Regions from separate parts of the Streptomyces sp. NPDC001373 genome, predicted to be linked through region 1. Evidence: riboswitches for the same ligand, from Rfam matches in the RefSeq annotation. Region 1 holds a riboswitch; each other region holds the start of a gene.
What was found. A riboswitch is a leader RNA that binds a small molecule or an ion and turns the genes downstream of it on or off. The one in region 1 is predicted to bind cobalamin.
Positions count from the first base shown of each region.

Region 1 (3,573 bases):
ACCGAACGCCACGCGGCGGCCCGCCCGGCCTGTCCGAGCCGGGCCGCCTGGGCCCGGCGGACCTGCGCCAGGGAGTCCAGCAGCAGGAAGCCGATCCGGTACATGACGAGGGCCACGTCGACCACGGGCGCGGGCACCCCGGCCCGCACCAGCCGGGGCAGCACGTCCGAGACCGGTGTGGTGAAGGCGAACAGCAGCACCCCGAGGGAGGCCGCCGAGGTGCGCAGCAGCAGGTCCAGCGCGTGCCGGGGCCCGTCCGGAGCGGGCGCGAGGAACCCCTCCGGGCCGCCCACCGACACCAGCAGCGGCAGCGCCCCGGTGACGCAGAACCCCAGCGGGACCCGGAAGGCCCGCCACAGCTGCCGCCCGGCCACCCCGGCGGGCCCCAGCAGCACGGCCAGGGTCGCGGCGGTTACCAGCGGCCCGCCGGGCCACGGGGGCAGGCACACCGCGGTGACGGTCAGCCCGAACCCCAGGAGGGCCTTCTCCAGCGGATGGCGGCCGCGCCAGCGGCTGCTGTGCGCCGCGACGTCGATGGGCAGCACAGGCTACGGCTCCCGCGCGGGCTCGGCGGGCGCCTGCGCCTGGGCGAGGGCCTGCGCCGCGCCCTGGCGGCGGCCCCTGCGCACCCCGAAGTAGTACGCGAGCACGCCCGCGCCCAGGGCCGCCTGGAGGGCGAACAGCGCGGACTCGATCTCGCCCGAGGGGGGTTCGTACAGCGGGGAGAACCAGGGCTCGTAGTCCGGTTTCAGCTCGGTGATGGCCGACTCCGCCTGGGCGTCGGCGCCCGCGAAAGGCTCCTCCCTGCCCTCGCCGAGCCCCAGCGCGAGCGGCAGCACGGCCAGCGCCGCCACCAGGAGCAGCAGCAGGGTGTTGACCTTGGCGTTCCTGCTCATCGGGCGGTCGCCTCCTGCCCGGTCCGCTCGCCGCCGGTCAGCTTCGCGACCCCGAGCCGGACCAGGTCCGACCTGCTCGACTGCATCAGCAGCCGCATCACGAGCACCGTCAGCAGCCCCTCGCTGACCGCGAGCGGGATCTGGGTGAGGGCGAAGATGCCCGCGAACTTCCCCAGGGAGCCCAGGAAGCCGCTCGCCGGGTCCGGGAAGGCCAGCGCCAGCTGGACCGAGGTCACGCAGTAGGTGACCAGGTCGGCGAAGAAGGCGCCGAAGAAGACGGTGACCATCAGCGGCGCGCCGGATTTCCGCAGCAGCCTGTAGGCCGCGTACCCGGCCCAGGGCCCGGCGATCGCCATCGAGAAGACGTTGGCGCCGAGGGTGGTGAGGCCGCCGTGCGCCAGCAGCAGCGCCTGGAACAGCAGGGTGATCGTGCCGAGCACCGCCATGACGGGCGGCCGGAAGAGGATGGCGCCGAGCCCGGTCCCGGTGGGGTGCGAGCAACTGCCCGTGACCGAGGGGATCTTCAGGGCGGACAGGACGAACGTGAACGCTCCGGACGCGCCGAGGAGCAGCGTGCTCTCCGGGTGGGACTTCACCTCGCGGGTCAGGGCGCGGACCCCGTGGACGACGAACGGGGCGGACGCGGCGCCCCAGGCGGCCGCGTGCAGCGGGGGCAGGAACCCCTCGGCTATGTGCATGAGTTGGGAGACCTCTCCAGCACCTCGTGGATGGACGTACGCGCCCCGGCCGGTCTCCTGGCTGACGGGTACTGCCGCCCCGGCTCCGCCTTCCCGGGTCCGCACGGTCTCCCGTGCGGTCCCAGTGGCTCCCGCAGGGGGTGGAGCTGGACTTCCCGATCACAGTGGCGAGGGCCGCACCGGTTTTCCACCGGTTTCCCGAACACCAAGGCCAGCTGACCCTAGTCGTCCGCACGGACCGGTATCAACCCGGACCGATCCGGCCGATCGGATGGCCGAATTCCGTTTCCTCCCCCGGACGGCCCTCGGTGTTGCTGGTCTCGGGCGAGCGCAAGCGCGCCGGAGGCGTCCCCGCCCACGGCAACCAGCGCTCCGCACGGGACGCCGGCTGCCGTTTCGACTTCCCGAACCCGGAATACCGCTGGGGAGGGTCCTCAGCAGGTGTTCGGGTGCGCGACGTCCACCACGAGCCGCTCGGGCGCGTGCAGGACGGAGGTGCTGTAGGCGGGCTCGGTGTCGAAGGCGGCGCCGAAGGCCACGTACCCCTCGTAGTCGCCGGTCAGGGCGAGGCCCTTGAGCTTGCTCAGGCCGATCTGCTGGAGCCTGGGCCCCAGGTAGACGTTGTTGCCCGCGTCGTCGTGGCCGGCGGCGGGGTGCAGGCGGATCTCCAGGAAGTACTTCCCCGGCAGCGGCACGGGCTTGCCCGACCCGTCGTAGACCAGCTGGGAGACGGGCGTGACGGTGAACGGGGGCACGGAGCCCTGGAGGTCGACGACGATCCGGTCGTACGTGCAGTGACCGCCCCAGCGGGCGTTGACGACCAGCGGGGTGTCGGAGCGGACGGCCGCCGGGGCGGCGGCCGAGGCCGGTGCGGCGAGCGCGAGCCCTGCGGTCAGCAGGGCACCCATGGCCAGGGCCACGATCCGGCGGCGGTGCGGGTGGTGACGCATGGCGTCCCCCCGATCCTCTGAGACGGGGACTTACTGTCATCCGGTATGACATTCCCGGGGGCCCGGTGGTTGCACGGGACCGCCCGGCGGTCTCAGAAGGTCAGCAGCGCGCTCAGCTCGGCGTCCAGGTCGTATTGGCGGTGCTCCTGCCCGCGCGGGACCAGCTCGGTCATCCGCCGGCACAGCCCGCGCAGGTCCTTGGCCCGCACGGAGACCACGCAGCCGTGCTCGCCGTTGGTCAGGGCCAGCAGGACCCGCGGCTCGGTGCCCGTCCAGCGCGGCCACACCTGTATGTCGCCCTCCCCGGTGGCGGAGGTCTGCCCGTCGATCAGCAGCTCCCGCGAGAACACCCAGCGGGCTATCCGCGCACCGCCGCCCCGGAACTCCACGGCGACCTCGTAGGGCCGGTCCGTGCGGTAGACGAAGACGCCCTCCAGGGGGACCGCCGTCGGTGCGGCCTCCAGCCGCATCGGCAGTACACGGTGTTCGGTGATGGCCATGGCGGCTGCCTCTCTTCGCGGGGTAACAGCGCCCCCCGCAGCACGCTAGTGCACCGACCGCCCCCCGCCCGGGGGCCGAAGGTCCCGACCCGGGCGGGCCGGGGGACCTCTTTCGCCGGACGCGCGGAGGGGCCCGGCGCACCCGCCGGGCCCCTCGTCACGCTGCGTCGATCAGGTCAGCACTCGATGACGTTGACCGCGAGGCCGCCGCGCGCGGTCTCCTTGTACTTGACCTTCATGTCCGCGCCGGTCTCCTTCATGGTCTTGATCACCTTGTCCAGGGAGACCTTGTGGCTGCCGTCACCGCGCATCGCCATCCGCGCGGCCGTGACCGCCTTGACGGCCGCCATGCCGTTGCGCTCGATGCACGGGATCTGTACCAGGCCGCCGACCGGGTCGCAGGTCAGGCCCAGGTTGTGCTCCATGCCGATCTCGGCCGCGTTCTCCACCTGCTCCGGGGAGCCGCCCAGCACCTCGGCCAGGGCGCCCGCCGCCATGGAGCAGGCGGAGCCGACCTCGCCCTGGCAGC
Region 1 covers NZ_JBIAWQ010000001.1:308,818-312,390, reverse strand. The annotation lists gene cbiQ (cobalt ECF transporter T component CbiQ) at 1-545, opposite strand, end outside; gene ACFY15_RS01540 (energy-coupling factor ABC transporter substrate-binding protein) at 549-896, opposite strand; gene ACFY15_RS01535 (energy-coupling factor ABC transporter permease) at 893-1,594, opposite strand; cobalamin riboswitch at 1,624-1,852, opposite strand; partial or broken gene ACFY15_RS01530 (flavodoxin family protein) at 1,927-2,016, shown strand; gene ACFY15_RS01525 (hypothetical protein) at 2,029-2,544, opposite strand; gene ACFY15_RS01520 (SsgA family sporulation/cell division regulator) at 2,637-3,044, opposite strand; gene ACFY15_RS01515 (L-serine ammonia-lyase) at 3,221-3,573, opposite strand, start outside.

Region 2 (3,573 bases), 230 kb from region 1:
AGCTCGAAGCCCGGGTCGAGGAGGTTCTTCTTCTCGGTGGAGCTCATTACTGGCAGGCCTCGCAGGACTCGGGGTTCTCAAGGGAGCAGGCCAGCGCCTCGGCGTCCATGGCCTGCGGCAGCTGGGTGGGAGTGGCGGCGGCCGGGACGGCCGTACCGGAGGCAGCGCGGGCGATCTTCGTCGCCGGGCGCGAGCGCAGGTAGTACGTGGTCTTCAGGCCCTGCTTCCAGGCGTACGCGTACATCGAGCTGAGCTTGCCGATGGTGGGCGTCTCCAGGAACAGGTTCAGCGACTGGCTCTGGTCCAGGTACGGCGTACGGGCCGCCGCCATGTCGATCAGGCCGCGCTGCGGGATCTCCCACGCCGTGCGGTACAGCTCGCGGATCTCCTCCGGGATCCAGCCGAAGCCCTGGACGGAGCCGGAGGAGTCGCGCAGGGCCTCGCGGGTCTGCGCGTCCCACACGCCCAGCTTCTTCAGGTCCTCGACCAGGTAGCCGTTGACCTGGAGGAACTCACCGCTGAGGGTCTCGCGCTTGAAGAGGTTGGAGACCTGCGGCTCGATGCACTCGTACACGCCGGCGATCGAGGCGATCGTCGCCGTCGGGGCGATCGCGAGGAGCAGCGAGTTGCGCATGCCGGACTTCGCGACCCGGGCGCGCAGGGCGTCCCAGCGCTCGGGCCAGTGGCGCTCGGTCTCGTAGTGGTCCGGGTGCAGGACGCCCTGGGCGGTGCGGGTCTCGGCCCAGGCCGGGAGCGGGCCGCTGCGCTCGGCGAGGTCGCACGAGGCCTCGTACGCGGCGAGCATGATGCGCTCGGAGATCTTCGTGGAGAGGGCCTTCGCCGCGGCGGAGTCGAAGGGCAGGCGCATCTTGAAGAAGACGTCCTGGAGGCCCATCGCGCCCAGGCCCACCGGGCGCCACCTGGCGTTGGAGCGGCCGGCCTGCTCGGTCGGGTAGAAGTTGATGTCGACGACGCGGTCGAGGAAGGTGACGGCGGTGCGGACGGTCTCGTCCAGGCGCTCCCAGTCCATCTCCCCGTCGACGACGAACGCGCCGAGGTTGACGGAGCCGAGGTTGCAGACGGCCGTCTCGCCGTCGTTGGTGACCTCGATGATCTCGGTGCAGAGGTTGGAGGAGTGGACCACGGTGCCGGGCAGCGCGGTCTGGTTCGCCGTCCGGTTGGAGGCGTCCTTGAAGGTCATCCAGCCCTGGCCGGTCTGGGCGAGGGTGCGCATCATGCGGCCGTAGAGGTCGCGGGCCGGCATGGTCTTCTTGGCGAGCCCGGCGGCCTCGGCCTTGACGTAGGCGGCGTCGAACTCGTCGCCGTACAGGTCCACCAGCTCGGGGACGTCGGACGGGGAGAACAGCGACCACTCGGCGTCGGCGTTCACGCGGCGCATGAACTCGTCCGGGATCCAGTGGGCGAGGTTGAGGTTGTGCGTCCGGCGCTGGTCCTCGCCGGTGTTGTCGCGGAGCTCCAGGAACTCCTCGATGTCCGCGTGCCAGGTCTCCAGGTAGACGGCGGCGGCGCCCTTGCGGCGGCCGCCCTGGTTCACGGCGGCGACGGAGGCGTCGAGGGTCTTCAGGAACGGCACGATGCCGTTGGAGTGGCCGTTGGTGCCGCGGATCAGCGAGCCGCGGGCGCGGATGCGGGAGTAGGAGAGGCCGATGCCGCCGGCGTGCTTCGAGAGGCGGGCGACCTGGTGGTAGCGGTCGTAGATGGAGTCCAGCTCGTCCAGCGGGGAGTCGAGGAGGTAGCAGGAGGACATCTGCGGGTGGCGCGTACCGGAGTTGAACAGCGTCGGGGAGGACGGCAGGTAGTCGAGGCGGCTCATCAGCCGGTAGAGCGAGGCCACTTCCTCGACCGCGCGGACGCTGTCGTCCTCGGCGAGGCCGCAGGCCACGCGCAGCATGAAGTACTGCGGGGTCTCGATGACCTGACGGGTCAGCGGGTGGCGCAGCAGGTAGCGGCTGTGCAGGGTGCGCAGGCCGAAGAAGCCGAAGCGGTCGTCCGCGCCCTCGGCGAGCGCGAGCTCGACGAGGGAGTCCAGGCGGGCGGCGTGGGCGGCGACGAACTCGGCGGTGCGGTCGGCGATCAGGCCCTCGCGGTGGCCGACCGCGACGGACTCGGCGAAGGAGGTGGCGCCCTGGCCGGCGGCCTCGTCGGCCACCGCCAGGGTCAGCAGGCGGGCGGCGAGGCGGGAGTAGGCCGGGTCCTCGGAGATCAGGCCGGCCGCGGCCTCGGTGGCGAGCCCGCGCAGCTCGGCCTCGTCGGCGGCGGCGCTGCGGCCGCGCAGGGCGGCGGCGGCGACCCGGCCGGGGTCGGTGTCGGGGAGGTCGGCCGTGAGCTCGGTGAGGGTGCGCAGCAGCGCGGCCCCGGGACCTTCGGCTTCGGGGTGGTCGGACTCGGCGCGCGGTGCGGCGGGCGCGATGGTCACGGGGGAGCTCTCCCTCACTCGGTCCGGTCATAGGCGGAGCGAGCGCGAGCGGGCGCACGCGGGCGCGCACGAGAGCGCTCACCACCGCGTGGCGTCCACCGGCCCAACCGCGAGGCCCGGACGAATCGACACCCCGGCTCGGTCGATCCGGGGGGCACTGCCGGCAGGTCTTCGGACTCGCGGATACGCCGTTCGGCGTACGTCACACCGTTGCGGGACAGTTCCGGATTCCCACCGGATTCCCCTGCGGCGGCAGCAGCCATGAGCATACATGTGGGGGCGACCCGATGCGGTAGCCCCCACATGTTGTGTCGGGTGCATGCGGAGCGTGTCGTCACAGCTCCATTCGGTACGTGAGCGGGGTCGGTGCGGGGAGGGGGAGCAGTCCCGTTCGGGGGGGCGGACGAAGCCCGTCCGCGGCCCGGGCGCGGTCGGCGCAGGGGCGGACGAGGGCCTCCGCGACGCCCTGCCCGCGCACCTCCGCGGCGACCGCGAGCATGCGGAACTCGGCGTCGTGCGGGCTGCCGCCGAGTGTGCCGGACGGGTGTCCGTGCTCGGCGCTATCGTCGGAGGCGGCACCGTCGAGGAAGGCGAGTGAGGCCTCACCCTTCAGACCGAGGTCCTCAAGGACCGGGTGCGCTGAGCGAGCCGAAGGGCCCCGCCGTCCCGCGGTGGGGGACGGCGGGGCCCAGGTGTGGGTTCAGCAACAGCGGAAGCCCTCGCGGGGGTCCGCTTCGCGGGCGTCGGTGCGGGCGCGTTCGAAGGCGCGGCGGGTCAGGATCTCGGCCTCGGGGTCGTGGGAGCGGGCGTGGGCGACGTAGCGGTCGTAGGCGGCCTCGCCGGAGAACTCCCGGACGTAGTACCGCGCCTTCGCCAGCGCCCCGCGGACCGCGCCGCTCATCCGACCGGGTCCTTCACCCGGCCGCCGCCCCCGTCGAGGCCGGCCGCCGCGAGTTCGGCCTTCTCCGCGGCCGTCGCGATCAGCCCGGCCGGGGCGATGATCTTCGACTCGGTCCACGGCACCTCGGAGAGGCGGACGGAGCCCGGGTCGGCCACGGCCTTGAAGCAGGTGCGGGCCGCGTCGAGCAGGACGATGACGATCAGGACGGCGAACAGAGCCGAGAGGACCCCGTCGA
Region 2 covers NZ_JBIAWQ010000001.1:535,034-538,606, reverse strand. The annotation lists gene ACFY15_RS02585 (ribonucleotide-diphosphate reductase subunit beta) at 1-47, opposite strand, end outside; gene ACFY15_RS02580 (ribonucleoside-diphosphate reductase subunit alpha) at 47-2,437, opposite strand; cobalamin riboswitch at 2,582-2,716, opposite strand; partial or broken gene ACFY15_RS02575 (GNAT family N-acetyltransferase) at 2,841-3,050, opposite strand; gene ACFY15_RS02570 (CstA-like transporter-associated (seleno)protein) at 3,138-3,338, opposite strand; gene ACFY15_RS02565 (carbon starvation CstA family protein) at 3,335-3,573, opposite strand, start outside.
Region 2: it holds a riboswitch for cobalamin, as region 1 does, so the genes downstream of both, ACFY15_RS02580 (ribonucleoside-diphosphate reductase subunit alpha) here and ACFY15_RS01535 (energy-coupling factor ABC transporter permease) in region 1, are expected to answer to the same signal.

Region 3 (3,573 bases), on a different contig from region 1:
TCCGCCAGGGGCTGTCGGGCCGGACGACGAGGCCGGCCGCCTCGATGCGGGCGACGCCGTCGCCCGCCGCGCGCGGGAGGACGACGCTGCGCCACGGGGTGACGCGCAGCTCCCCCTGCCCGCCGTCGGCGGCCTCGGCGAGGACCCGCCACTGCGCGGAGTCCAGCCGGCCGAGCGGAGGCAGGACGCACAGCCCGCCCGCGCCCGCGCTCCCGGGCCGGGGCGGCTCGGCGTACGGCCACTCCACTTCGGCCACGCGCCCGGCCGCGACCCCCACGTCCGTCAGCCGCAGCGCGAACTCCTCTTCGTCCAGGGTGTGTTCAGGGGGAAGCTCGGCGACCCGCCAGGCCCGGGTCCCGGCCGCCCGGGCCGCGTCGAGGAAGTGCTCGGCGGCGCACAGCGCGGCCCGCGCGGCGTCGACGGCCTCGACCTCGACGGCACCGCCTCCGCTCCCGAGCCGCACGAGGACCCGTCCGTCCGCCTGGCCGAGCAGGGTCACATCGGGGTCGAGCGCGGCCACGTCCCCGCGCCCGTCGTCGACGGCGAACAGGAACCGCCCGGAGAGGTCCGCCGCCCGCGCACTGGCGCACAGCAGCCGGTCGAGTTCCCGGACCCGGTCCACGACTTGGGGCCCGGCCACGGGGGTGGCCACGATGTTGCGCACCCGCTCGTGGCTCGGCGCCGGCAGCAGCCCGGCGCCGTCCAGCAGTTCCGCGAGCCCGGCGCCGCAGCCGTCGGCAAGGCCGCGCAGTTGGACGTTGCCACGGGAGGTGAGTTCCAGGTGCCCGTCGCCGAACCGGTCGGCGGCGTGCCCGAGCGCGAGGGCCTGCCGGGTGGTGAGCAGCCCGCCGGGGATCCGGACGCGCGCGAGGTACCCGTCGTCGGCGGCGTGCAGCCGCAGCGCGCCGGGGCAGGCGTCACCGCGGTCACGTATGACGGGTTCGTCCCGCGATGCGGCGGAAGGTGGCTGGGGCGACATGGCCGCGAGCATACCCACGATTCCCCACCCCCGACCTGTGTCCGTCGCCACCCCGACCAGCCGGATTGGGCCCCACCGGGCAAAAGCCGGCCCCGCCGGCGAGTAAGGCGCGGGGGCACCCCCGGCGGTAGCCGGGGGAGGGTCCGGGGCGGAGCCCCTGGGGGCACCCCCGGCGGTAGCCGGGGCAGGAGCGGAGAAGGGGGGCGGGGACACGCTCCGCGCAACGGCCCCCGCCCCCGGCCTCGTCGTCGGCGAGCAGGACGCGGATCGCCCGGCGTTTGCCGCGGGGCCTCCGGGGCAGAGCCTCCACGGCGAACCGCACGCCACCGCCCCGCACGCCACCGCCCCGCCGGCCACCGCACCGCACCACCGGCAAGCCCCCCACCCCACCTCCCGGCCAGGGAGAAGGCCACCTAAGATGACCTTCCGGCGGACCACTCGGCCCGTCACCGCCGAGGACGGCGACATGGGAGGAAGCCCGGTGAGATTCCGGCGCGGTCCCGCCACTGTGAGCCCCGCGGAGCGATCCGCGGGGTGAGTCAGGAACTCCCGCTGTCCTCACTGCCCGGGGCGCGGAAACCCCGAGGAAGGCCTGCCGCCGCATGATCCTGCTGCTGTCGACGTCCGACACCGATCTGCTCAGCGCCCGCGCCGCGAACACCGCCGGCGGCCCCGTGCCGTACCGGTTCGCGAACCCCTCCCGCCTCCCCCTCGACGACCTCGACGGCCTTCTCGACGGCGTCGGGCTGGTCGTCGTACGCCTCCTCGGCGGCCTGCGCGCCTGGCAGGACGGCCTCGATGTGCTCCTCGCCCCCGGCCAGACCCGCCCGGTGGTGGTCCTGACCGGCGAACAGGCCCCGGACGCCCAGCTGATGGAGGCCTCCACGGTCCCGATCGGCATCGCCGCGGAGGCCCACCGCTATCTCGCGCACGGCGGCCCGGCCAACCTCGACCAGCTGGCGCGCTTCCTCTCCGACACCGTCCTGCTCACCGGCCACGGCTTCGAGCCCCCGGCCGCCTCCCCCACCTGGGGCCCCCTGGAGCGCCCCGCCACGGAGGCCACCGGCCCGCAGGTCGCGGTGCTCTACTACCGCGCCCACCAGATGAGCGGCAACACCGCCTTCGTGCACGCCCTCTGCGACGCCGTCGAGGCCAAGGGCGGCCGCCCCCTGCCCCTCTACGTCTCCTCCCTGCGCACCCCGGAGCCGGAGCTCCTCCAGGCACTGGAGCAGGCCGACGCCATCGTCACCACCGTCCTCGCGGCCGGCGGCACCCGCCCCGCCACCGCCTCGGCGGGCGGGGACGACGAGTCCTGGGACGCGGGCGCCCTGGCCGGGCTCGGCGTGCCGATCCTCCAGGCCCTGTGCCTGACGGGCTCCCGCAGCACCTGGGAGGAGAACGACGAGGGCCTCTCCCCCCTCGACGCCGCCACACAGGTCGCCGTGCCCGAGTTCGACGGCCGCCTGATCACCGTCCCGTTCTCCTTCAAGGAGATCGACGAGGACGGCCTGCCCGCCTACGTGGCCGACGCCGAGCGCGCCTCCCGGGTCGCCGGTATCGCCGTGCGCCACGCCCGCCTGCGCCACATCGAGCGCGCGGACAAGCGGATCGCGCTGGTCCTTTCCGCTTACCCCACCAAGCACTCCCGCATCGGCAACGCGGTCGGCCTCGACACCCCGGCCAGCGCCGTGGAGCTGCTGCGCCGTCTGATCGCCGAGGGCTACGACTTCGGCCCCGCGGAGGAGATCCCGGGTCTGGTCTCCGGCGACGGCGACGAGCTGATCCGCGCCCTGATCGAGGCCGGCGGCCACGACCAGGACTGGCTCACCGAGGAGCAGCTGGCCCGCAACCCCGTCCGCATCCCGGCGGCCGACTACAAGCGCTGGTTCGCCGAGCTCCCCGCCGACCTCCGCGAGAGCGTCGAGGAGCACTGGGGCGAGGCCCCGGGCAACATGTTCGTGGACCGCTCCTCCAACCCCGAGGGCGACATCGTCCTCGCGGCCCTGCGCCGCGGGAACCTCCTCATCCTCATCCAGCCGCCGCGCGGCTTCGGCGAGAACCCGATCGCGATCTACCACGACCCGGACCTGCCGCCCTCGCACCACTACCTGGCCGCGTACCGCTGGATCCAGGCGGCCGCGCAGGACGGCGGCTTCGGCGCCGACGCGATGATCCACCTGGGCAAGCACGGCAACCTGGAGTGGCTGCCCGGCAAGAACGCGGGCCTGTCCGCCTCCTGCTCCCCGGACGCCGCCCTCGGTGACCTGCCCCTGGTCTACCCCTTCCTGGTCAACGACCCGGGCGAGGGCACGCAGGCCAAGCGCCGGGTGCACGCCACCCTGGTCGACCACCTGGTCCCGCCGATGGCGCGCGCCGAGTCGTACGGCGACATCGCCCGCCTGGAGCAGCACCTGGACGAGTACGCGCAGATCAGCGCGATGGACCCGTCCAAGCTCCCGGCGATCCGCGCCCAGATCTGGACCCTGATCCAGGCGGCGAAGCTCGACCACGACCTGGGCCTGGAGGAACGCCCGGACGACGACGGCTTCGACGACTTCCTCCTCCACGTCGACGGCTGGCTGTGCGAGGTCAAG
Region 3 covers NZ_JBIAWQ010000005.1:2,353-5,925, reverse strand. The annotation lists gene ACFY15_RS13355 (cobalamin biosynthesis protein CobG) at 1-979, opposite strand, end outside; cobalamin riboswitch at 1,392-1,549, shown strand; gene cobN (cobaltochelatase subunit CobN) at 1,582-3,573, shown strand, end outside.
Region 3: it holds a riboswitch for cobalamin, as region 1 does, so the genes downstream of both, cobN (cobaltochelatase subunit CobN) here and ACFY15_RS01535 (energy-coupling factor ABC transporter permease) in region 1, are expected to answer to the same signal.